4 regions of the Kitasatospora sp. CMC57 genome follow, and region 3 is predicted to be linked to each of the others. Evidence: riboswitches for the same ligand, from Rfam matches in the RefSeq annotation. Region 3 holds a riboswitch; each other region holds the start of a gene.

Region 1 (5,382 bases), 1.8 Mb from region 3:
TCTTCGGCGACGTCGAGGCCACCGAGTCCGCGCAGGTCGAGGCCAACTGGGAGGAGCTCAAGGCCGCCGAGAAGCAGCGCGACTCGGTGCTGGACGGCGTCCCGGCCGGTCTCCCCGCCCTGGCCTACGCGGCCAAGCTGGTCTCCCGCGTCCGCCGGGCCGGCTTCACCGCCGTCCCCGACGCCCCGTACGCCCTCCCGGCCGAGCTCACGCCGGAGTCGGTGGGCCGGCTGCTGCTCGCCGTCGCCCAGCGCGCCCATGACGCCGACGTGGACATCGACGCGGCCCTCCGGGCGGCGGCTCGCGCCTACCGCGCCGACGTTCGGGCAGCCGAATCGCAGAGCTCGGCCAGGTGAGGACCAAAGGCTCGGGGCTCTGCTCAGGTACGGCTCCGGGTCCCTGACCGTGGATCGGGTGCCGTGGCGCGGCCTTACGCGGGCTGCTCGGCGCCGTTGCGCTGGCGGGGGACGACGACCTCGCTGATGGCCTCGCCGATCTGGGCGAGGAGTTCGGCCAGCGGGTCGAGGTGGTTGGGGAGGTCGGCGAGGGGGACGATGCGTTCGCCGTCGGGGCCGGCCACGCAGAAGAGGTCGATCGGGCCGAGGTGCTTCGCGGCGGTGGCCACCAGCGCCGCGACGTCGCTGGGCTGCCGGGCGTCGCCGCTGACGCCGACCACGGGGCAGCCGGGCCGGTCGAGTTCGGCGGCGAGGTCCTCGGCCACTCCGGGGTGTTGGTCGGCGATGAGCATGCCGGCGGCGCCGGCCGCCGAGAACCGGCGGGCCAGACCGATCCCTGAACCGCCTTCGAGCACCGCGATGACCACCACTGCCCCGGCTACCCGCATGGCCTGCTCCTCCCTGAGAGCTACGCCCGGTGGAGCACGCCGCACCGGCGTCCACCGAGACCGTATCGGAGGATCGTAAGCACGCCAGGATCCTCCGCAAGAGCAATTACCCGTCAGGTGACCCAGCTCACTCCTGTCCTGGCAGGTTACGGTGCACGACATGCCGGACACGTACCGAACCGCTCAGCCCGAACTCTTCACCTGGGAGTTCGCCGCCGACCCCTACCCCGCGTACGCGTGGCTGCGCGAGCACTCGCCGGTGCACCGCACCACGCTACCGAGCGGGGTGGAGGCGTGGCTGGTCACCCGGTACGCGGACGCTCGGCAGGCATTGGCGGACGGGCGGCTGTCGAAGAACCCGGCGCACCACAGCGGGCAGGCGCACACGAGCGGCCGGGTGGGCATCCCGGGCGAGCGGCAGGCGGATCTGATGACGCACCTGCTCAACATCGACCCGCCGGACCACACCCGGCTGCGGCGGCTGGTGTCGAAGGCGTTCACGCCCCGCCGGGTAGCCGAGTTCGAGCCCCGGGTGCAGCAGTTGACGGACCGGTTGATCGACGACTTCGCGGCCCGCGGCTCGGCGGACCTGATCCACGAGTTCGCCTTCCCGCTCCCCATCTACGCCATCTGCGACCTGCTCGGCGTACCGCCGGAGGACCAGGACGACCTGCGGGACTGGGCGGGCGCCATGATCCGCCACCACGGCGGCCAGCGCGGCGGGGTGGGCCGGGCGGTGAAGCGGATCAGGACGTACCTGCTGGAGCTGATCCACCGCAAGCGGGCGGACCTGGGGGACGACCTGATCTCCGGGCTGATCCGGGCGAGTGACCACGGTGAGCACCTGACCGAGAACGAGGCCGCGGCGATGGCCTTCATTCTGCTGTTCGCCGGCTTCGAGACCACCATCAACCTGATCGGGAACGGCACGTTCGCGCTGCTCCGCAACCCGGCGCAGCGCGCCCTGCTGCAGGAGTCGGTGCAGCGCGGCGAGACGGCGCTGCTGGCCACGGCGGTGGAGGAACTACTGCGCTACGACGGTCCGGTGGAGCTGGCCACCTGGCGGTTCGCCACCCAGCCGCTGACCATCGGCGGCGTGGACATCCCGGTCGGGGACCCGGTGCTGGTGGTGCTGGCGGCGGCCGACCGGGACCCGGCCAGGTTCGCCGAGGAGAACACCCTCGACCTGGCCCGCAAGGACAACCCGCACCTGGGGTTCGGCCACGGCATCCACTACTGCATCGGCGCCCCGCTGGCCCGGCTGGAGGGCCAATTCGCCCTGGCCACCCTGCTGACCCGGCTGCCCGACCTCCAACTCGCCGCCGACCCGGCAGACCTGCGGTGGCGGGGCGGTCTGATCATGCGTGGACTGCGGGAGTTGCCGGTGTCCTTCACGCCGGAGGGAGCGGTTTCCCGCTGACGGCGTGTCGGTCACATCTGATCGGGTGTGATCTGAGTGCGCATCAATCCGGACATCACAGTACGGTTTGTGGACGATCCACCGCGCAGCGTGATTTCGATGTGATGTGCTCGACATAAGCTTGTGATCTGTCTGGTCATCTGCTTACCCTCCCTGGTGTTCGCAGCTGCGAACCCCGTGCGCGGAACGCCGAATCCTGCCCGCCGCGCTGCCGGGGACACCGACCAGACCCTTGGGCAGGGGCGGGGGACCCAGGTAAGTCGCCGTCCCCCACGGCTTGGGGTGAAGCCGCCAGCAGTGGCGGCCGGGCCACCTCCCGGTCCGAACCCGACAGCTCACCTCGCAGGCGTGCGGAGAGGAAATTCTTCATGCTCTTCACCGGATCGGGCCGTCACCGTCGTCGTACCCAGGCCGAGAAGGCCATCGCCGTCGCGGGTGTCGCGGGCGTCGGCCTCGCACTCCCGCTGCTGACCGCCACCGGCGCGCACGCCGCCCCGGTCGACACCTGGGAGAAGGTCGCCCAGTGCGAGAGCGGCGGCAACTGGAGCATCAACACCGGCAACGGCTTCTACGGCGGACTCCAGTTCACCCCGAGCACCTGGAAGGCGTTCGGCGGCCAGTCCTACGCCGCGCAGGCCCACCAGGCCAGCAAGGGCCAGCAGATCGCCGTCGCCGAGCGGGTGCTCGCCTCGCAGGGCCCCGGCGCCTGGCCGGTCTGCTCCGTCAAGGCCGGTCTGACCAAGGGCGGTTCGGCCGCAGCCGTGGACACCTCGGCCGACCGGGCCTCCCGCTCGGAGACCCGCACCCCGGCGCCCAAGGCCGCCCCGGCGCCCAAGGCCGCCCCGGCCCCCAAGGCCGCGCCGAAGCAGCAGGCCGCGCCGAAGCCCGCCACCCCGAAGGTGGACGCGCCGGCGGTCAGCACGCCGAAGCACGCCGCCCCGGCGAAGCCCGTCACCGGCGGATACACCGTCAAGTCCGGTGACACGCTCTCGGGCATCGCCGCCGCGCACGGACAGGACTGGCAGCAGGTGTACCAGGCCAACCGCTCCGTCATCGGCGGTGACCCGGACCTGATCCTGCCGGGCCAGGTGCTCGGGCTCGGCTGACGCGACATCCCGCCAGAGGGGGTCGTACCGCTTACCGGTGGTACGGCCCCTTTCGTGGTCATTCAGGTGAACTACCGGCGAGTAGCCGAACCACACGGTGAGACGGGGCCGAGGTCGGCGTGGTGCCGGGGCCAGGTGCGGTTAGGCTCTGGTCGTATCGACAACAGATCCCGCTTCCGTCAAGGAGATGCCTCGTGCCGTCCATTGATGTCGTCGTAGCCCGTGAGATTCTCGACTCCCGTGGCAACCCCACGGTCGAGGTCGAGGTCGGTCTGGACGACGGCAGCACCGGCCGTGCCGCCGTCCCGTCGGGTGCCTCCACCGGTGCCTTCGAGGCTCTCGAGCTGCGTGACGGCGACAAGAACCGCTACTTCGGCAAGGGCGTCGAGAAGGCCGTGCTGGCCGTCATCGAGCAGATCGGCCCGGAGCTGGTCGGCTACGACGCCACCGAGCAGCGCCTGATCGACCAGGCCATGCTCGACCTGGACGCCACCCCGGACAAGTCCTCGCTCGGCGCCAACGCGATCCTCGGCGTCTCGCTCGCCGTGGCGCACGCCGCCTCCGAGGCCAGCGACCTGCCGCTGTTCCGCTACCTCGGTGGCCCGAACGCGCACGTGCTGCCCGTCCCGATGATGAACATCCTCAACGGTGGGTCGCACGCCGACTCCAACGTCGACATCCAGGAGTTCATGATCGCGCCGATCGGCGCGGAGTCCTTCTCCGAGGCCGTCCGCTGGGGCGTCGAGGTCTACCACACGCTCAAGGGCGTGCTGAAGGAGCGCGGTCTCTCCACCGGTCTGGGCGACGAGGGCGGCTTCGCGCCGAACCTCGACTCCAACCGCGAGGCGCTGGACCTCATCGTCGAGGCCATCAAGAAGGCCGGCTACGTGCCCGGCAAGGACGTCGCGCTGGCGCTGGACGTCGCCGCCTCCGAGTTCTTCAAGGACGGCGCCTACCAGTTCGAGGGCAAGGGCCTCACCTCGGCCGAGCTCATCGACTACTACGCCGAGCTGGTCGCCTCGTACCCGCTGGTCTCCATCGAGGACCCGCTGGACGAGCAGGACTGGGACGGCTGGAAGGCCATGACCGACAAGCTGGGCGACAAGGTGCAGCTGGTCGGTGACGACCTGTTCGTCACCAACCCGACCCGCCTGGCCCGTGGCATCGAGACCGGCACCGCCAACGCGCTGCTGGTGAAGGTCAACCAGATCGGTTCGCTGACCGAGACCCTGGACGCCGTCGAGCTGGCCCAGCGCAACGGTTACCGCTGCATGATGTCGCACCGCTCCGGCGAGACCGAGGACGTCACCATCGCCGACCTCGCCGTCGCCACCAACTGCGGCCAGATCAAGACCGGCGCCCCGGCCCGCTCCGAGCGCGTCGCCAAGTACAACCAGCTGCTGCGCATCGAGGAGATCCTCGACGACGCCGCCGAGTACGCCGGCCGTGGCGCGTTCCCGCGCTTCCGCTTTGCGGAGTAGTCGGCACGGCAAGTCGTACGCCTGAGACACCCGGGGCTGAAACCCCAGGCGTCTGCACCGGTGCCCCGGCTCCCACCCCGTAGGGTGGAGGGCCGGGGCACCGGCATGTGATCAGGAGGGGTACCAGCGATGTGGAAGATTCCGGGTTTGGCGGCGCGTCCGCGCTTCACCAGCCGGGCCACCGTCCTGGTGCTCGTGCTCTGCTCGCTGGTGGCGATCCTCGCCTACCCGACCCGGCAGTTCATCGCGCAGCGCTCGGAGATCTCCGCCCAGCGGGCCAAGGCCGAGCACGCAAGGCAGCAGGTCGAACAGCTCCGCCGGGAGCGCGCCCGCTGGCAGGACCCGGAGTTCGTGAAGGCGCAGGGCCGCGAGCGGCTGCACTACGCGATGCCCGGCGAGACCCCCTTCATCTCGGTGGACCCGCACCCGCCGACCACCAAGTCCTCCTCGGCCGACGCGGGGTCAGCTCCGCAGGCCAAGGCCGCCCAGCCCTGGTATGCCAGTGTCTGGGACTCGGTCGACCAGGCCGAC
Region 2 (5,382 bases), 3.7 Mb from region 3:
GTCCTCGACGGACTTGTCCTGGGTGGCGAGGTAGGTCTCGAGGGTCAGGCCCATGGGCTCGAGCTGGTGGTGCTCGAGGTTGTGCTTGCGGGTCTCGACCTCGTCCTTGAGGAGCTTCTCCGGGTACTCCATCTCGACCAGCTTCAGCAGCTCGTCGAGCACCCGCTCCTGGGCCTGGGTGGCCTGGTCGAACTCGCGCATCCGCTCGAGGCGCTTGCGGGAGTCGTCCTTCAGCTCCTCCAGGCTGTCGAACTCGCTCGCCAGCTGCGCGAACTCGTCGTCCAGCTCGGGGAGTTCCTTCTCCTGGACGGCGGTCACGGTGACGGTGACCTCGGAGCTCTGGCCGGCCTGGGTGCCGCCCTTGAGCTCGGTGGTGAAGGTCGCCGACTCGCCGGCGGACAGGCCGACCACGGCCTCGTCGATGCCGTCCAGCAGGCGGCCGGAGCCGATCTCGTAGCTCACGCCGGTGGCGGTGCCGTCCTCCGGCACCTCACCGTCGACCTTGGCCTCGAGGTCGAGGACCACGACGTCGCCCTCGGCGGCGGCGCGCTCGACGTCCTTGACCGAGGAGAAGCGCTCGCGCAGCTGCTCCAGCGACTTCTCGACGTCGGCGTCCTCGACCACGATCGGGTCGACGACGACCTCGATGCCCGAGAAGTCCGGCAGGGTGATCTCGGGACGCACGTCGACCTCGGCGACGAAGCTGAGGTCACCGCCGTCGGCGAGGTTCTCGACACCCTGGATGTCGGTGATGTCGGGCTGTCCGAGGACCTCGATCTTGCCCTCGTCGACGGCCTGCGTGTAGAAGCGCGGCAGGGCGTCGTTGACCGCCTCTTCCAGCACGGCGGCACGGCCGAAGCGCTGGTCGATGACGCGGTTCGGGATCTTGCCCTTACGGAAGCCCGGGACCGAGACCTGCTGGTTGATCTTCTTGTACGCCGCGTCGAGGCTGGGCTTGAGCTCCTCGAAGGGCACCTCGACGGTGAGTCGAACCCGGGTCGGGTTCAGAGTCTCGACGGCGCTCTTCACGGTTGGGTCTCCTAGTGGGCTTGCGGTCAGGTTGTCTCCGCCGTCCGACGACCGGCCGTGGGCCGATCGGGTTCGGGCGAGACGGGTGATGGGCGGTTGGAGCTGCATCTCCCGTATTGGGGTGGACGGTGAGCGTGACTCCTCGCCCTCGGGTGGTCTGACCTGTGCACATGCCACAGGGACGACCACCAGCGGCCCATCCTACCGGTACCACGAAAGGCGGACGCCAGGGCGCTGCGGTTCGGGCCCCGGAAGTCCCCCGATGGCGGCTCCCGGACCACCACCTCCACCCGCCGTGCGAGGCGAAACGCCAACAGGGCCCCGCCTGTTGACGAGACCCTGCCGCACTGTCGGGGTGGCCGGATTCGAACCGACGGCCTTCCGCTCCCAAAGCGGACGCGCTACCAAGCTGCGCCACACCCCGTGGTGCCGAGAGAAGCGTACACGCCACCCCCGTTACCCCTTTGGTCATCCCGATGACCCGCCGAAGGGGCCGAACCGCCCAAGCAGTGTGCGAGCAACCGACCCGACCAGGTACGCTGACCCTGTCCTCGCGACCGGCAACGGTCCCGGGGGCGCCGTGTGCTCCGGCACCACGCGCGGGTGTAGCTCAATGGTAGAGCCCCAGTCTTCCAAACTGGTCACGCGAGTTCGATTCTCGTCACCCGCTCCAACGCTTCGGCCCCCTGGTCAATGACCAGGGGGCCGAAGTCGTCTGAGGCTGGATCAGACGTTGACGCCGTGCGCGCGGAGGTAGGCGACCGGGTCGATGTCGGAGCCGTAGTTCGGGCCGGTGCGGACCTCGAAGTGCAGGTGCGGGCCGGTCACGTTGCCGGTGGCGCCGGAGAGGCCGAGCTGCTGGCCGGCCGAGACGGACTGGCCGACCCGGACGGAGATCGAGGAGAGGTGGGCGTACTCGGAGTACTTGCCGTCGGCGTGCTTGACGATGACCTCGTTGCCGTAGGCCCCGCCGTTGCCGGCCGAGACCACGGTGCCGGCCGTGATGGCCTTGACGCTGGTGCCGGTCGAGGCGCGGAAGTCGACACCGGTGTGGTGACCACTGGACCAGTTGGAGCCGGCGGCGCCGTACGGGGTGGAGGTGCCGCCGCTGACCGGGGCGACGTAGCCGCCGGTCGCGACGGTGGCCGGCTGGGCCTTGGGGGCCACGGCGGCCTTCGGGGCGGTGCTGGCCTTGGGGGCGACGGTGGTGGACTTGGAGCGGGACGCCTTGGTGGAGTCCGTGGTGCTCGTGGTGGAGGAGGAGGACTTGGTCTCGGCCTTCGGGGCCTCGGCGGCGGGCTTCGGGGCCTCGGCGGCGGGCTTCGGGGCCTCGGCGGCGGGCTGCGGCGCGGCGGCCACGGCCTTACCGGCCAGCGAGAGCTGCTGACCCGGGTAGATCAGGTTCGGGTTGCCGCCGACCACGGAACGGTTGTCCTGGTAGAGCTTCTGCCAGCCGCCGTCCACCTGCTTGGCGGAGGCGATCTTGGAGAGGGTGTCACCGCTGACGACCCGGTAGTTGCTCGCGGCCGGGGCGGCAGCGGCAGCCGGGGCCACGGCGGGGGCGGCCGGGGCGGTCTCGGTGGCGATGGTGGTCACGGCGGCGGGGGCGGCCTGCGGCACGGAGGCGGCGGCGTGGCCCTGGTGGGCGCTGGCGGCGGCGACCGGGAGTGCGAAGGTGGCGCCGAGTACGCCGGTCGCGACGGCGATCCGGGTGAGGTGGGACAGCTGGACGCGACGGTGCTTGCCCTGTGCGGACATGGGGGTGGTCCTCTCCGACGCCTACGAGGTGAGCTGTCGGGTTCGGGCGGGAGATGCCCGGCCGCAGGAATGCGGCTTCACCCCAAGCCGTCCCGGTCACACCGGTTCGGCGACTTACCTTGGGTCCCCCGCTCCTGCCATGCGTGCCTGGTACGAGGCGCCGGGCGGCGGCAGGACTCGGCGTTCCGCCCGGTTGAGCCGTCCGGTCGTTCACCGGACAGGCCACGAAGCAAAGCCGATGGTCCGTGGAGTTGGCAAGCCCCCATCGGCGGACAACCCGGGATGATCAGGGACGAAGGTCACGTCGGAGCCGGGACTCGGGTCCCCGGGGGCCTTGATCAGCGACGCTTCGTCTGCGACCGGTTGACGGAGGGTGCCCGATCTCGCCCTCCGTGGCCGTCCGGACCCGCTCCGCCAGCACGGAGAGTGACACCGCTCACGTCCGGCCGATACGCTCGCCACGGTTGAGCTCGAACGCCGGTGTTCGAAGCGCCGCTGAGCAAGGAGCCCCGCCTGTGCGCCCCGAGGAACGGCTGGCCGTCATCCAGCGCGCGGTGATCCGCGAGATGGGCCGCCTCGGCCAGGAGTTCACCGTCGACGGCCCGCTGGTGCGCGGACCCGGGACCACGGCGGTGGCCTTCCGGGACCACGACGAGCACGGCACCGGCGGCGGCCACGTCGATCTCGGCTACGTGCTGCGGCTCGGCCAGGGCGACGCGCCGGTGATCTGGGACTGCGCGGCCGGCGTGGGCGGCACCGAGGTGGAGCGGCTCGACAGCGCCGTCCGGATGTGGGCGGACACCACCGCGTCCGCCGTGGTCGGCCTGATCACCGGCAGCGGTGACCACTACGACGCCCCCGAGTTCCCCGGCTGGCACGTGGTGCAGGGGCCGGCCGCGGTGTTCGGTGCCGACACCGACCCGCTGTTCGACTGGGTCACCGAGCGCGACCTCGGCCCAGTGCTGGCCGCCGCCGTGCTGCCGAAGCTGACCGAGCGCCAGGTGAACGGGGTGAAGCTGTTCCTCGGCGGCAAGGCGGGCGACGACGTCGCCGAGGTCCGGGTCAACGGGACGGTCTGCGAGCCGGCTTCGGCCGCCCTGCGCGCCCTGGACTGGCCACGGGGCGAACGGCTCTGCTGGGCCCGGCTGTTCCTGCTGCTGGTCGCCGAGCACCCACAGCCCGAGCACCCACAGCCCGCGCACCCGCTGCACAGGCACCCGCGACCCGAGGCCCCGGGGCAGGCCGAACTCCCGCCGTACCGCCGCTGGTTGAACCGCTGGCGGCGGAGCCGTCGCTGAGTCCGGCCCGGCCCGGGTCAGTCCCGTCCGGTCAGCTGGCGACCGAGGAGATGGTCTGCGCGAGCTGGGTCAGGAAGTCCTGGATCGGCTTGGCCGCCGTGGACTGGCTCAGCATGAAGCCGAAGAGCGCGGCCATGACCGCATGACTGGTCTTCAACTGCTTGTTGCGGATGAAGATGACCACGATGATCCCGAACAGGACCAGCGCTGAGACGGAGAAGGCCACCAGGACTCACTTCCTCATTCTTTCGTAGCGAGCTTCGTGGCGGGCCCAATCCCCCGAGACCCCCGAGAATCGACCGTCCCACCCGAACTCAGTGTGGTCGTTCGTGCCGACTGCGTAAAGGACTTGCCGGAAGGCAGCCTCGAAGATCCTGCGATGTGAGACGAATTTCCGCCGACCGAGACGATAGCCCAGCCAACCTGACGGGCCGTCGAACGGGTACCCCTAACTGGAAGTTGGCGGCTCCCGCCCTGGTGGGCGCGGACCTAGATCCACTTTGGCGGGCCGTCGTCAGGAATGGCCGAAGAGTGGTACACCGACTTGACACATTCCGGCCACCGGTCGGTCACCCGCGCCAGAGCAGCAGGACCGCCCGGTCGTCGTTCACGTCCTTGGCCACCGACTCGATCAGCTTCACCGCCGAGCCCCGGCCGCCGTGTTGGGAGAACGGAGCACCACCGATCAGCCGGTCCGCCTCGCCCATCAGACGGTCCATCCCCTCGGTCAGGTCCCGGCCGGGGATCTCCACCATGCCGTCGGTGCAGAGCATCAGCACGTCGCCCTGGTCCAGCCGGCCGCGGACCGCCTCGAACACGGCCCCGTCGTAGACGCCGAGCAGCGCACCCTCGGTGGACTCCTTGACCTCCCAGCGGCCGGTGCCCGCGTGCCGCTGCATCCCAGGCAGGTGCCCGGCCGAGAACAGCTCGTACTCGCCGGTCTCCAGGTCAAGCACCAGGTGCACGGCGGTCGCGAAACCCTCGTCCCAGTCCTGCCGGAGCAGGTAGCCGTTGGCGGCGGGCAGGAACTGCTGGGCCGGCAGCGAGCCGAGCAGGCCGCCGAACGCGCCGGAGAGCAGCAGCGCCCGGGAGCCCGCGTCCATGCCCTTGCCCGAGACGTCGGCGAGGACCACCTCCAGGACCCGCCGGCCGGGTCCGGTCCTGGTGGCCACCACGAAGTCGCCGGAGAAGGACTGGCCGCCGGCCGGGCGGAGCGCCATGTCGGCGGACCAGCCCGCGGGCAGCGCGGGCACCCTGCTCTGCACCCGGAGCCGCTCGCGCAGGTCGAACAGCATCG
Region 3 (5,382 bases):
GGCGGTCGACCAGAGGTCACCGTTGTAGTACGACTTGCCGGAGACCGGGTCGACGGTGAGGCCGTCGTACTCGAAGCCGGTGTTGGGGGCGTCGTAGTACCAGCTCCACTGGCTGTCCCGGACGCCGTAGACGGTCGGGGTGAACAGGCCCTTGGCGCCCCACCGGGAGCTGTGGTTGTAGACCACGTCCTGGTAGATCTTGATGCCCTTGGCGTGCGCGGCGTTGATCAGGTCCTGGTACGAGGCACCGGCCGACTCCAGCCGCGGGTCCACCCGGTAGAAGTCGTACCCGTGGTAGCCGTGGTAGTCGTAGTCCGAGCGGTTCAGCACCACGGGCGTGATCCAGATCGCCGAGAAGCCGAGGCCCTTGACGTAGTCGAGCTTCTGCACCAGGCCCTTGAAGTCACCCCGGAACATCGGGTCGTTGCCGGCCGCGTTGCCGGACTTCACGTCCTGGCTGCCGCCCCGGTTGTTGCTGCTGTCCCCGTCGTTGAAACGGGCCGTCAACACGAAGTAGATCGGGTCCTTGCGCGGGTCACCGCCCAGAGGCGTCCCGCCGGCCGGGGTGGGCTCGGCCGGGCCTGTGGTGGCGCAGGACGCGGCCGAGGCGGCGGAGAGGTTGCCCGCCGCGTCGCGGGCCCTGGCGGTCCAGCAGTAGGCGGTGGTGGGCTCGAGACCGCTCTGCGAGTAGACCGTGGAGCCGGTGTCGGTGACCGAACTGCCCTTGGTGCCACCGGTCCTGGTGATCTGGTAGCCCGTCACCCCGACGTTGTCGGTCGCGGGGTTCCAGGTCAGCACGGTGGCGGTGCCGGTGGCGGTGGCGGCCACACCGGTGGGGGCGGTCGGCGCGGTGGTGTCGGGCACCGCGGCGGCGCAGGGGTCGACGGCCGTGGCCGTCACGGTCCTGTCCTTGACGGTGCTGTTGCCGCTGCCGAGTTGGTAGTTGACGCCGTTGTTGTTGTCCCAGACGCCGTTGCCGTTGTTGAAGGTCGCCTGCCAGGCGGTGGCGGTGCCCAGGCTGACGCTCTTCTTCACCCAGCCGGCGCAGGCGGCCTCCATGCCGACGCCGGGGCTGGTGGTCCAGGCGCCGCCGGTGGGCGCCCAGTGCAGGTTGACGGTGGACCAGCCGACCGTGGCGGTGGCGTACCAGACGGTGGCGGCGTTACCCGGCTGGGGAGTTGGCGGCGGTGTGCCGCTCCCGCACGGGTCGCTGTGGGCCACCACGCCGTTCTTGACGGTCACCGCGCCGGTGCCCAACTGGTAGTTGGCGCCGCCGTTGTTGTCCCACGTGCCCGAGCCGTTGTTGAAGGTCGCCTGCCAGGTGGCGGCGGTGCCCAGGTCGACGGTCAGCTTGACCCAGTCGGTGCAGGCGGCGGTGAGCCTCGTGCCGGGCACGGTGGTCCAGCCGCCGCCGGTGGCGGCCCAATGCAGGTAGTACGCCGACCAGTTCGTGCCCGCGGTCCAGTAGTAGACGGTGGCGGAGGTCGGGGCGGCGGAAACGGTGGTGGTGGCGGTGGCCCTCGCGGTGAGCGCGGGCAGCAGGGTGGCGACCAGTCCGGCGACGACCGCCAGGACGGCGAGCAGCGGACTTCGACGGCGGGGACTTCGACGAAGGGGACGGCGGCGTGCGGCTTCACGGTCCACGGATGGACTCCTCGGGGCCTGATGGGGTGGGGGAGAACCCGTCGACAGCACAGGGCCTGGGAAGGGCACTGCGGCGCACGCCACCGACCGGGAGTTGACGTTCCATCTTGCGCAAGATGCCGCAAGATGTTTCAGGGAGCGTACCCGGCTGTAAATCACCCGTAAAGAGTCGCGGTGGGAAACGACGGTGCCCGCCCCCGGAGTTCGGGGACGGGCGCCGGAGGTGACGGGTGGTCAGCAGCCGAAGTCGACCTGACGGAAGGTCGCGTAGTGGTCCGAGGTGTAGTACTCCTCGTGGAACACCTTGCCGGTGATGATCCGTCGGGCACCTCGGGTCCACGATCCGGGCGTCTTGACGGTGTACTCGTGGTAGTAGCCGCTGTCCTGGTCGGGCAGTACGCCCTCCCGGTTCTGGAAGACGACGCCGTCCTGGCGGTACGGGAACGGGCCGCCCTGGTCGATCAGCCGGACGGTGTCCCGGCCCTGGCTGGGCAGGGCGGTCAGACAGATGCTGCCACTGACGTCGGCGGAGGCGTCGGTGGCGAACACGGCGGTGGGGGCCAGGGTGACCAGGCCCACCACGGCGACGGAGACGGCACGGGTCTTCAACGCGCGTAGAGTCATTCGCATGACTGACATTGTGTGGTCATGTCAGGTCCCTGGGGAAGTGCTGCGCCAATACTTCACTTGCGCGTAACTACCTTGGAATCCAAGCGACTTGTCACGGACGGCCATCCGGCGGGAGCCCCGACGCCCCGGGCGGGGGCCGACCCGGCGAGCCGTGCCACCCGGGAGCCCGTGTGAGGCAGCTCTCGTTGTCGATGGCCGGACGACCTGCCTAGCCTGCATGGAGTTGTCCGCACCTACGCGGACGCCATCGCCGGGACGCCGAGTCCTGTCCACCCGGCGCCGGTTGCCCGAGCACCGAACATGGACAGGAGCGGGGGAACCAGGTCAGTCTGCGGTGCCCCCTGCTCCGGCATGGGCCCGCTCGGGGTGAAGCCGCTCCCACAGCGGCCGGGCGATCCTCTTGCCCGAACCCGACAGCTCACCTCGTAGGCGTCGCAGAGGACCCTGCCCATGCGCACAGCCCTTACCCCCGCACGCCTCGGCGTGGCCGCACTGGCCGCCGTACCGCTGATCGCCACCGGCCTGTCCGGTCAGGCCCAGGCCGCCACCACGGTGACCCAGGACCGGCTGACCCCCACCACGATGGCCGCGAACACCTGGACCAAGGCCGGGCTGACCGTCCACTCCGGCGCCTGCTTCACCGCCAAGACGCTCGGCGTCGGCGTCCGGGACGCGGCCGGTCACAACCTGGACTTCCCAGGCAACGCCTCGAACGTGCAGATCTGCCCCGGCGGCGTGACCTTCACCAGCGGGGCCCGTACGCTGCCCGCCGGCACGTACACCCAGTTCGGCTTCTGGCAGGACTACTCCGGTGGCTGGCACAACCTGCCGTCGCAGCAGCTCACCGTCGGCGGCACGGTCGCTCCCGCGCCGGCCCCGACGCCCACCCCGGCCCCCGCGCCGACCCCGGCTCCGGCGCCGACGCCCACCCCCGCGCCGGCCCCGACGCAGCCGACCACCACCTCGCCGATCCCCGGCAAGGCGCTGACCTGGTCCGAGGAGTTCGACAGCTCGATCGCCTGGGGCTCCAAGTGGGTCGGTGACAAGAGCAGCTCGTACCGCTACGGCAACCACAACCCGGACGACAACAAGCTCGACTGGATCAGCACCAGCGGCGTCTCGGTCTCCGGCGGAGTGGCGACCTTCACGGCCAAGCCGTCCAGCCACACCCTGGAGAACGGCAAGCAGGCCTGGGACACCGGGCTGCTCACCACCGAGTACTCCAGTCAGGGCTTCCAGGTGAAGACCGGCGACTACGCCGAGACCCGGGTCAAGCTGCCGGCCGGCTCCGGCGCCTGGCCCGCGCTCTGGACCTGGAAGAACGGCAACGGCGAGATCGACAGCTTCGAGTACCACCCCGACAACGCGGGACTGCTGGAGCTGACCAACCACGTCAAGTCCGGCTCGAAGTACTACACCGACGCCAATGCGGTCGGCCACGACAAGTGGGTCACCATCGGCACCTACTACGGCGCCAACTCGGTCGACTGGTACGTCAACGGCGCCAAGGTCTTCTCCGACGGCACCGGTGTCGGCGCCGACTGGTCCGCCTACCTGATCCTCAACCTCTCGGTGGGCGCCGGGCAGTACCACCCGGGACCCTCCGGCACCGCGCCGATCAGCTTCTCCTCGGACTACGTCCGGGTGTACCGCTGACTCAGCTGACGGTCAGCGTGAACGGCGTGCTGTCGTTCGCGGCGTTGTGATCGTCCACGCTCACCACCCTGACGTGCCCCTCGGCCTTCGTGCCGTGGGGCACGTCGGCGTTCACCCGGACCGGCACCAGCGCGGTCGCGGTCCGCAGCGAGGGCAGCCCGGCGCCGAAGGTGCAGCTCACCACCCGGCCGACCAGGGACCTGCAGTTCGCCGGGAAGTACGGCCCCACGGCGGTGAACCCGGCCGGCAGGTCGATCAGCACGGTGAACGAGGAGCCGGTCTGCTGCGGGCCGAGGTTGGCCACGAAGCCGTGCACGGTGGTGGTGCCGCCCGGCGTGGCCGGGCCGGGGTCGATCCTGACCACCTCCAGGTCGGAGTTCGAGGGCACCGCGCTCGCCGTTGTGGCACCGAGCACCAGCGCCGCCGTGGCGGCCAGGCCGGTCATCACCCATCTGCGCACTGTCATCACCTGTCTGCCGATCGTAGTGATCCCGGTACGCACTGTATCGGCGTAGCGTGGATTCCCACGGAGGTGAGGACAGTGTCCGGAGAGGTCTTGAGTGAAGTCAGCGCGGTCGTCGGACCGGACCGCGAGGCCGAGTTGGTGACGTCGTACCGGGAGCTGGTGGCCGGTCCGCTGCCGGAGGGGCTGATCAGGACGGAGCTGCTCCGCGGCCCGGGCGGACGCTGGCGGGTGCAGAGCCTGTGGCGGGACAAGGCCGCGCTGGAGGCGGTGCGGTCCAACCCCAAACTGGCCGCCGCGCCCCGACTATTCGCCCAGGTGGGCGCCGAGCCGGAGCTGGCGGTCTTTCATCTGACGGCGTCCCAGGTCGGCTCGCTCATGCTGGACTGACCCGCCGTCAGTGCAACGGGCCGTCCGAGCCGCAGGGTGTCAGGGGGCCAGCACCTGCCCGAGCCGGCTCGCGATCTGCCGCATCACCGGCACCAGCGCGGTGTTGCCCGCCTGGGCCTCCAGCGCCCGGATCCGGGCCTCGGGCCCCGAGACCGAGAGCGCGGTCGGGGTCGGCGCACCCGGCACGGCAACGGCAATGCAGCGGACGCCGATCTCCTGCTCCTGGTCGTCCACCACGTAGCCGCGCTCCCTGGCCCGGGCCAGCTGGGTGAACAGCTCGGCCTGGTCGGTGACGGTGTACGGGGTGTGCGACTGGAGCGGTTGGGTGCCGAGCACGCCGCGCGCCTCGGCCTCGTCCAGCTGGGCCAGCAGGGCCTTGCCGACCCCGGTGCAGTGCGGCTGCACCCGGCGGCCGACCTCGGTGAACATCCGCATCGAGCGGCGCGACTGCACCTGTCCGACGTACACCACCTCGCCGCCCTCCAGCACGGCCAGGTTGGCGGTCTCGCCGGTGGCCTCCATCAGCTCCGCCAGGTACGGACGGGCCCAGCTGCCGAGCAGCCGGCCGGCGGTCTCGCCGAGCCGGATCAGCCGGGGGC
Region 4 (5,382 bases), 2.1 Mb from region 3:
TCACGGCGGCGGAGCGGTACTCCGCGAAGTCGGCGGGCCTGGCGGTCGGGTAGGCCTTGTCGAGGTAGCTGCCCCAGGCGGCGGGGACGTGCGTCACGGTGAAGGCGAGTGCCTTGAGCACGGCGCGCTGGACGGCGCTCGGCGGCAGGTTCTCGATGAAGGCGTCGATCAGGGCGATCCCGGCCACCCGCTCGGGGGCCAGGGCGGCGGCCCGCACCACGGTGGCGCCGGTGTAGGAGTTGCCGACCAGGGCGGCCCGCTCGATGCCCAGGTGGTCGAGCAGGGCCAGGGTGTCCTCGGCGATCGAGGCGGGGGAGTAGTCGCTCCAGGTCATCGAGGACTCGCCGAGCCCACGCAGGTCCAGGGTGACGACCCGGTGGCCGGCGGCGGTGAGCAGCGGGCGCAGGTGGCGGTACACGCTGCGCGAGTCGAGCATGCCGGGGAGCAGGACGACCGGCAGGCCGGTCTCGGTGGCGGTGTCGTCGTAGGCCAGTCGGCCGCCGGGAACGGTCAGGAACTGGGTGGTCAGCGTCTGCGTCATGCCCATAAAGCTAAGGCTAATAGCCTTAGCTGTCAAGGGGTGCCGAGAAGCGATGGGATACCGTGCGGAGCGATCGAGTCGCACCGGACCTGAGGGGTCGTCATGCCGTTCATCAATGTCAAGCAGCTGGCCGGCCGGACCGCGGAGCAGCGGGCCGAGATCGCCCGCGAGCTCACCGAGACCTACGTCCGGATCACCGGCGTGAGCCCGGAGGTGGTGAACGTGGTGATCGAGGAGATCCCGCTGGAGAACTGGATGGCGGGCGGCGAGACCTACGCGGCCAAGCGGGCCAGGGGCTGACCCCCGCTCAGATCCCCTCCACCCGGAACGGGTCGTGCTCGGCGAGCAGCTTGTCCAGCCGTGCCTGGTCGACCCGGCTGGTGATCGCGCCGACCTCCTGGCGGTCGCGGACCACCTTGGCGAGCGTGAACGCCGCGGTGATCTCGTAGAGCAGGCCGACTGCCAGGAAGCCGCGCATCCAGGGGTCGACGGGCAGGTAGGCGATCCCGATCGCCAGGGCCGCACTGGCCAGGGCGAAGGACAGGACGGCCTGGAGGTAGTAGGCACTGGTGGTCCGGGGCTGCATCGAAGCGCTCATGTTCCGAGGGTCCCGAACTCCCTTGTCCGGCACCTGAGTACGGATACTCAACCCGTCGTCGCGCACCGTCACCGAGTAGTAGATCAAAAGCCGCATTCCGGTCACGGGTCGTCAGAAGAGGTGGACTGCATCTCTCAAGCCGCTTGGAATCATGGGCTCCTAGGATTAACGTTTGATAACGCAGCGCGGTCGGCAACGCCGTACCAGAACGGCACCGTGCGCCGTCGCCTAATCCTCAGGACCCGCTTTCACCGGTGGGTCCGGGAGCCGGGGAACCACCGTTCCTTGGGGTGAATCGGCCGGGTCCACAACCCGGTCGTAGGAGACCTTCCTGCTCCGAACCCGTCAGCTAACCCGGTAGGCGAGAAGGAAGGAAAGGAGCGCGCCTCCGTGGCGTCGACGCACTCCCAGGCACACCCTCGTACCGACTCCGGCAACCAGCTGCTGCTGGACCACCCGGAGGCCGCCAGGCACCGGATACCCCGTCAGCCCCGCTCCGGCGGCCCGCTGATCGGTGTCACCGCGATGACCGCTGCGCTCGGCGCCACCGCCTTCGCCGCCGGCTCCGCCGCGGCGGAGCCGGCCGCCGCCGCCCCGCCGCCGCCCGCCGTCGCTGCCGCCGACTCCTCCGGGGCCGAGCAGCACGGGCTCGCCGCCGACCCCGGCCTCGCCCTCGCCGCCCGGATCCAGCTCCAGGCCGACGGGCAGCGCACCGCCGCCGACGAGTCCGCCCGGCTGGCCGCGGCCCAGGAGGCGGAGGCCAAGCGGTCCGCCCAGGAGGCCGAGGCGAAGCGCGCCGAGCAGCGCACCGCGTTCGCCGCGCCCACCAGCAACTACGAGCTGACCGCGCACTACGGGCAGTCCGGCTCGTACTGGTCGCACCTGCACACCGGCCTGGACTTCGCGGCCGCCACCGGCACCCCGGTCACCGCCGTCGGCGCGGGCACCGTCACCTCGGCCGGCTGGTCCGGGGCGTACGGCTACCGGGTGATCGAGACCCTGAGCGACGGCACCGAGATCTGGTACTGCCACCTCTCCGCCATCGTCACCGCCTCGGGCGAGGTCGCCCCCGGCACCGTGCTCGGCAGGGTCGGGGCCACCGGCAACGTCACCGAGCCGCACCTGCACCTGGAGGTCCGGCCGGACGGCGCGGCCCCGGTCGACCCGCTGGACTGGCTGCGCGAGCGCGGCATCAACCCCTGACGGGACCGGGCCGTTCCGGTCAGCCGGTCTGCTCGGGCTGTTCCGCCTGCTCGGCGAGGTACGCCTCGATCTCCTCGGTGCCCGGCTCCGGGGCCAGGTCCGGGTACTCGTGCACCAGCAGCGCGGGCAGACCGGGCACGGTCCACTCGCCCAGCAGCCGGAGCGCCTCCTCGGCCACCGCGGCCTCGAAGCCCTCGAAGTCGCCGGAGAGCTCGTCCGGCATCGGCAGGCCGAGTGCGTTCAGCCCGGCCAGGTTGCGGTAGCTGCGCTGCATCAGCCGGTTCTCCAGCAGCAGCCGGGCGCCGTCGGTGGCCATCCCGATCGAGATCAGCCGCTGCCGGCCCCAGCCGCCGTCGGCCTCGATCTCGTCCAGTTCGGTCAGGGCGCCGAACGCCTCGGCCCGCTGCTCCGCCGTCAGCTCCCGGAAGCCGTCCAACCAGGCCCGGATTGCCGCCGGATCGGTGGTGTCCACCCCGTCCGCCCGGAGCAGCAGCGCGTACAGCCGCGGCCAGGTGACCAGGTGCGGCTGCCGGAGCAGCCCGCAGAGCAGCTCGCCCTGCCACTCCACCTCGGCGTGCAGCCGCTCCTGCCGCTTGGCGTTCAGCCGCCTGGCGGCCCGCTGATGGTCGATCAGCAGCCCCACGGCCCGCCCGTACGCGCCGGGGTCGGAATCCGGTTGCACGTACATGTAGATCCGCTCGTACAGCAGCTGCTCGACCACCGGCGAGCTCAGCTCCGGGTAGCCGTCGTGCATCCGGCCGTCGCCCAGCTCCAGCAGGGCCAGCACCGTCCGGACCGCCTCCACCGGGACGGGCTCGAGACCCTCGTCGGCCGCCCACCTGAGCAGGTCGTCGGCACGGGTACGGGGGCTGAGCCGGAGGTCGTCGTCGTTCACCCTCGTACGGTATCCGGTGCCGGGAGCCCAGGCCGTCCGTCCAGGGCGGGGGTGGGGTTCTCCCTACCCCAGGTCCGCCGGGGGACCTCATGTCGCGGACGGCGCCGGTCGGGCACCTTGGAGGGGTGGGCACGGAGCAGGACAACCAGACCGAGGAGCCGGTGATGACCAGTCAGACCTTCCCGTACGCCGAGCGCAGCACCAGCGGCGGCCGGGCGCACCCGGAGTTCTGGCGGGCACCGTTCGCCGCCGCCACCTACCGGCAGGTCGGCTTCGTGCTCGGCTCGCTGCCGATCGCCGTGCTGGGCTTCGCCTCCGTGGTGGCCTCCTTCTCGCTCGGGCTCGGCCTGCTGGTCACCGCGCTGGGGATGCCGGTGCTCGCCCTGCTCACCTCCGGCTCGCGTGGCTTCGCCGCGCTGGAGCGGCACCGGGCCCGCACCCTGCTCGGCACCGAGGTCGCCGCACCCGGCCCGGTCGCGCAGTCCCGGCCCGGCTTCTGGGGGGCCGTCACCGCCCGACTGGCCGACCGGGCCGGCTGGAAGGCGGCGCTGTACCAGGTGCTGATGCTGCCCTGGAGCATCCTGAGCTTCACCCTCACGGTGGTCTTCCTGGTGGCCGGCTGGGTGGTCGCGCTCTACCCGGCCTACCACTGGGTGTTCGCCCGCTACACCGACTGGCCGGGCTACCGGGTGTACGACTTCACCACCGACGCCGGGGCGCACCACGAGTACTACCTCACCTCGGGCCGGGACATCGCGGGCGTCTCGCTGCTCGGCCTGGTGCTGGTTTTCCTCACCCCGGTGCTGGTCCGGGGCCTGACCGCCGTCTCCCGGACCGCGATCCGGGGGCTGTGCGGCGGCCGCTGAGCGCGGATGCGGCCCCGCCGCTCCCGTGCTGCGATGAACGGGCCCGGTACCGCTCCCCGGTACCGGGCCCGTCGCATCCCCGGAGGCCCGGTGCACACCCCCAGCACGCTGATCACCTCCCGTCCGCTGGACGAGTACTGCGGTCTGTTCGGCCTGACCAGGGCCGCGCTGGCCGCCGTGCCGGGACCGGTCCTGGACTGCCCCGGCGGCGCGGCCGGACTGACCGCCGAGGCGCGTGAACTCGGCGTCACCGTGATCGCCACCGACCCCGCGTACGCCGCCCCGCTGCCGGAACTCACCGCCCTGGCCCTGGCCGGACGGGACAGCGTGGCCGCCCGGCTCGCCGTGGACCCCGACCGGCACCTGCCCGCCGGGCGGCTGCGACCCGAGCGCTACCTGCGCAGCTGGGACCGGGCCCGCCGGCTGTTCGCCGCCGACACCGCCGCCCGGCCCGAGCGGTACGTGGCCGCCGCACTGCCCAGGCTGCCGTTCGCGGCCGGCTCCTTCGCACTCACCCTGAGCGCGTACCTGCTGTTCGCCTACCCGGAGCTGTTCCCGCCCGAGCGCCAGCTCGCCGGGCTGCTCGAACTGGTGCGGGTGACCGCGCCAGGCGGCGAGGTCAGGGTCTACCCGCTGCACGACGGTGCCGCCCGCCCCTGCCCGCACCTGCCGCAGCTGCGCTCCGCCCTGGGGGAGCGTCAGGTCTCCAGCGAGATCACCCGCTTCGCCCGCCCGGGCGACGGCCGGACGCGCCGGGTGCTGGTCCTTCGGCGGGCCCGGCCCGGGGTTAGGGCGTGATCGGGGCCGGGCTCGGAGCGGGTACCGGGGCGGGGAGCTTCTTGAGGATCTCCTCACCGACCACCCGGCGGCGGGAGTCCTTGGGCGCCGTCCGGTAGTTGCGCAGCTTGTCCTCGACCGCGAAGCGGAGGCTGCGCTTCTCCTCGGCGGTCAGCGGGAGTTGCAGGACCGCCTCCCGGGCGGCCAGCAGCGCCTGCAGCAGCTCGAACGCGGACAGGTCGCTGCGGATCGCCCCGATCACCAGCGGCAGGTTCTCGTGGTCGGGCCGCCCCTGGAACAGCGCCAGCGCCTGCACCCGGAGACCCTCGGTCTCGGCCTCGAACAGCTTCCTGATCTCGGCCGGGCTGAAATTGAGCTCCCTGGCCCGGCGGACGGTCTGGCCGACCGAGTCGGCCAGCGTCTGCCGGTCGGCGGTGGACAGCGCGCGGGCCAGCCGCAGGCGGGTCAGCAGCCAGCCGGAGAGGAAGCCGAGCACCGTGAA

What was found. Region 3 has a riboswitch for cyclic di-AMP ahead of ACKUU6_RS05870 (hypothetical protein). Riboswitches for the same ligand answer to the same signal wherever they lie in the genome.
Region 1: another riboswitch for cyclic di-AMP. It lies ahead of ACKUU6_RS13355 (transglycosylase family protein); the one in region 3 lies ahead of ACKUU6_RS05870 (hypothetical protein).
Region 2: another riboswitch for cyclic di-AMP. It lies ahead of ACKUU6_RS22145 (M23 family metallopeptidase); the one in region 3 lies ahead of ACKUU6_RS05870 (hypothetical protein).
Region 4: another riboswitch for cyclic di-AMP. It lies ahead of ACKUU6_RS14965 (M23 family metallopeptidase); the one in region 3 lies ahead of ACKUU6_RS05870 (hypothetical protein).

What each region holds. Positions count from the first base shown of each region.
Region 1 covers NZ_AP035881.2:3,046,095-3,051,476, reverse strand. Annotated here, with positions in the region: gene ACKUU6_RS13370 (MazG family protein) at 1-356, shown strand, start outside; gene ACKUU6_RS13365 (SDR family NAD(P)-dependent oxidoreductase) at 431-844, opposite strand; gene ACKUU6_RS13360 (cytochrome P450 family protein) at 1,005-2,264, shown strand; cyclic di-AMP (ydaO/yuaA leader) riboswitch at 2,477-2,627, shown strand; gene ACKUU6_RS13355 (transglycosylase family protein) at 2,633-3,370, shown strand; gene eno (phosphopyruvate hydratase) at 3,565-4,851, shown strand; gene ACKUU6_RS13345 (FtsB family cell division protein) at 4,981-5,382, shown strand, end outside.
Region 2 covers NZ_AP035881.2:4,933,040-4,938,421, reverse strand. Annotated here, with positions in the region: gene tig (trigger factor) at 1-1,029, opposite strand, end outside; tRNA gene ACKUU6_RS22155 (tRNA-Pro) at 1,380-1,453, opposite strand; tRNA gene ACKUU6_RS22150 (tRNA-Gly) at 1,629-1,702, shown strand; gene ACKUU6_RS22145 (M23 family metallopeptidase) at 1,756-2,787, opposite strand; cyclic di-AMP (ydaO/yuaA leader) riboswitch at 2,793-2,957, opposite strand; gene ACKUU6_RS22140 (DUF6348 family protein) at 3,303-4,085, shown strand; gene ACKUU6_RS22135 (hypothetical protein) at 4,117-4,311, opposite strand; gene ACKUU6_RS22130 (PP2C family protein-serine/threonine phosphatase) at 4,655-5,382, opposite strand, start outside.
Region 3 covers NZ_AP035881.2:1,274,783-1,280,164, reverse strand. Annotated here, with positions in the region: gene ACKUU6_RS05880 (carbohydrate binding domain-containing protein) at 1-1,644, opposite strand, end outside; gene ACKUU6_RS05875 (ribonuclease domain-containing protein) at 1,879-2,274, opposite strand; cyclic di-AMP (ydaO/yuaA leader) riboswitch at 2,557-2,721, shown strand; gene ACKUU6_RS05870 (hypothetical protein) at 2,725-3,930, shown strand; gene ACKUU6_RS05865 (hypothetical protein) at 3,932-4,390, opposite strand; gene ACKUU6_RS05860 (antibiotic biosynthesis monooxygenase) at 4,487-4,783, shown strand; gene ACKUU6_RS05855 (IclR family transcriptional regulator) at 4,823-5,382, opposite strand, start outside.
Region 4 covers NZ_AP035881.2:3,397,077-3,402,458, reverse strand. Annotated here, with positions in the region: gene ACKUU6_RS14980 (alpha/beta fold hydrolase) at 1-541, opposite strand, end outside; gene ACKUU6_RS14975 (tautomerase family protein) at 644-841, shown strand; gene ACKUU6_RS14970 (YiaA/YiaB family inner membrane protein) at 849-1,139, opposite strand; cyclic di-AMP (ydaO/yuaA leader) riboswitch at 1,355-1,518, shown strand; gene ACKUU6_RS14965 (M23 family metallopeptidase) at 1,530-2,342, shown strand; gene ACKUU6_RS14960 (hypothetical protein) at 2,362-3,237, opposite strand; gene ACKUU6_RS14955 (sensor domain-containing protein) at 3,402-4,103, shown strand; gene ACKUU6_RS14950 (class I SAM-dependent methyltransferase) at 4,194-4,901, shown strand; gene ACKUU6_RS14945 (hypothetical protein) at 4,891-5,382, opposite strand, start outside.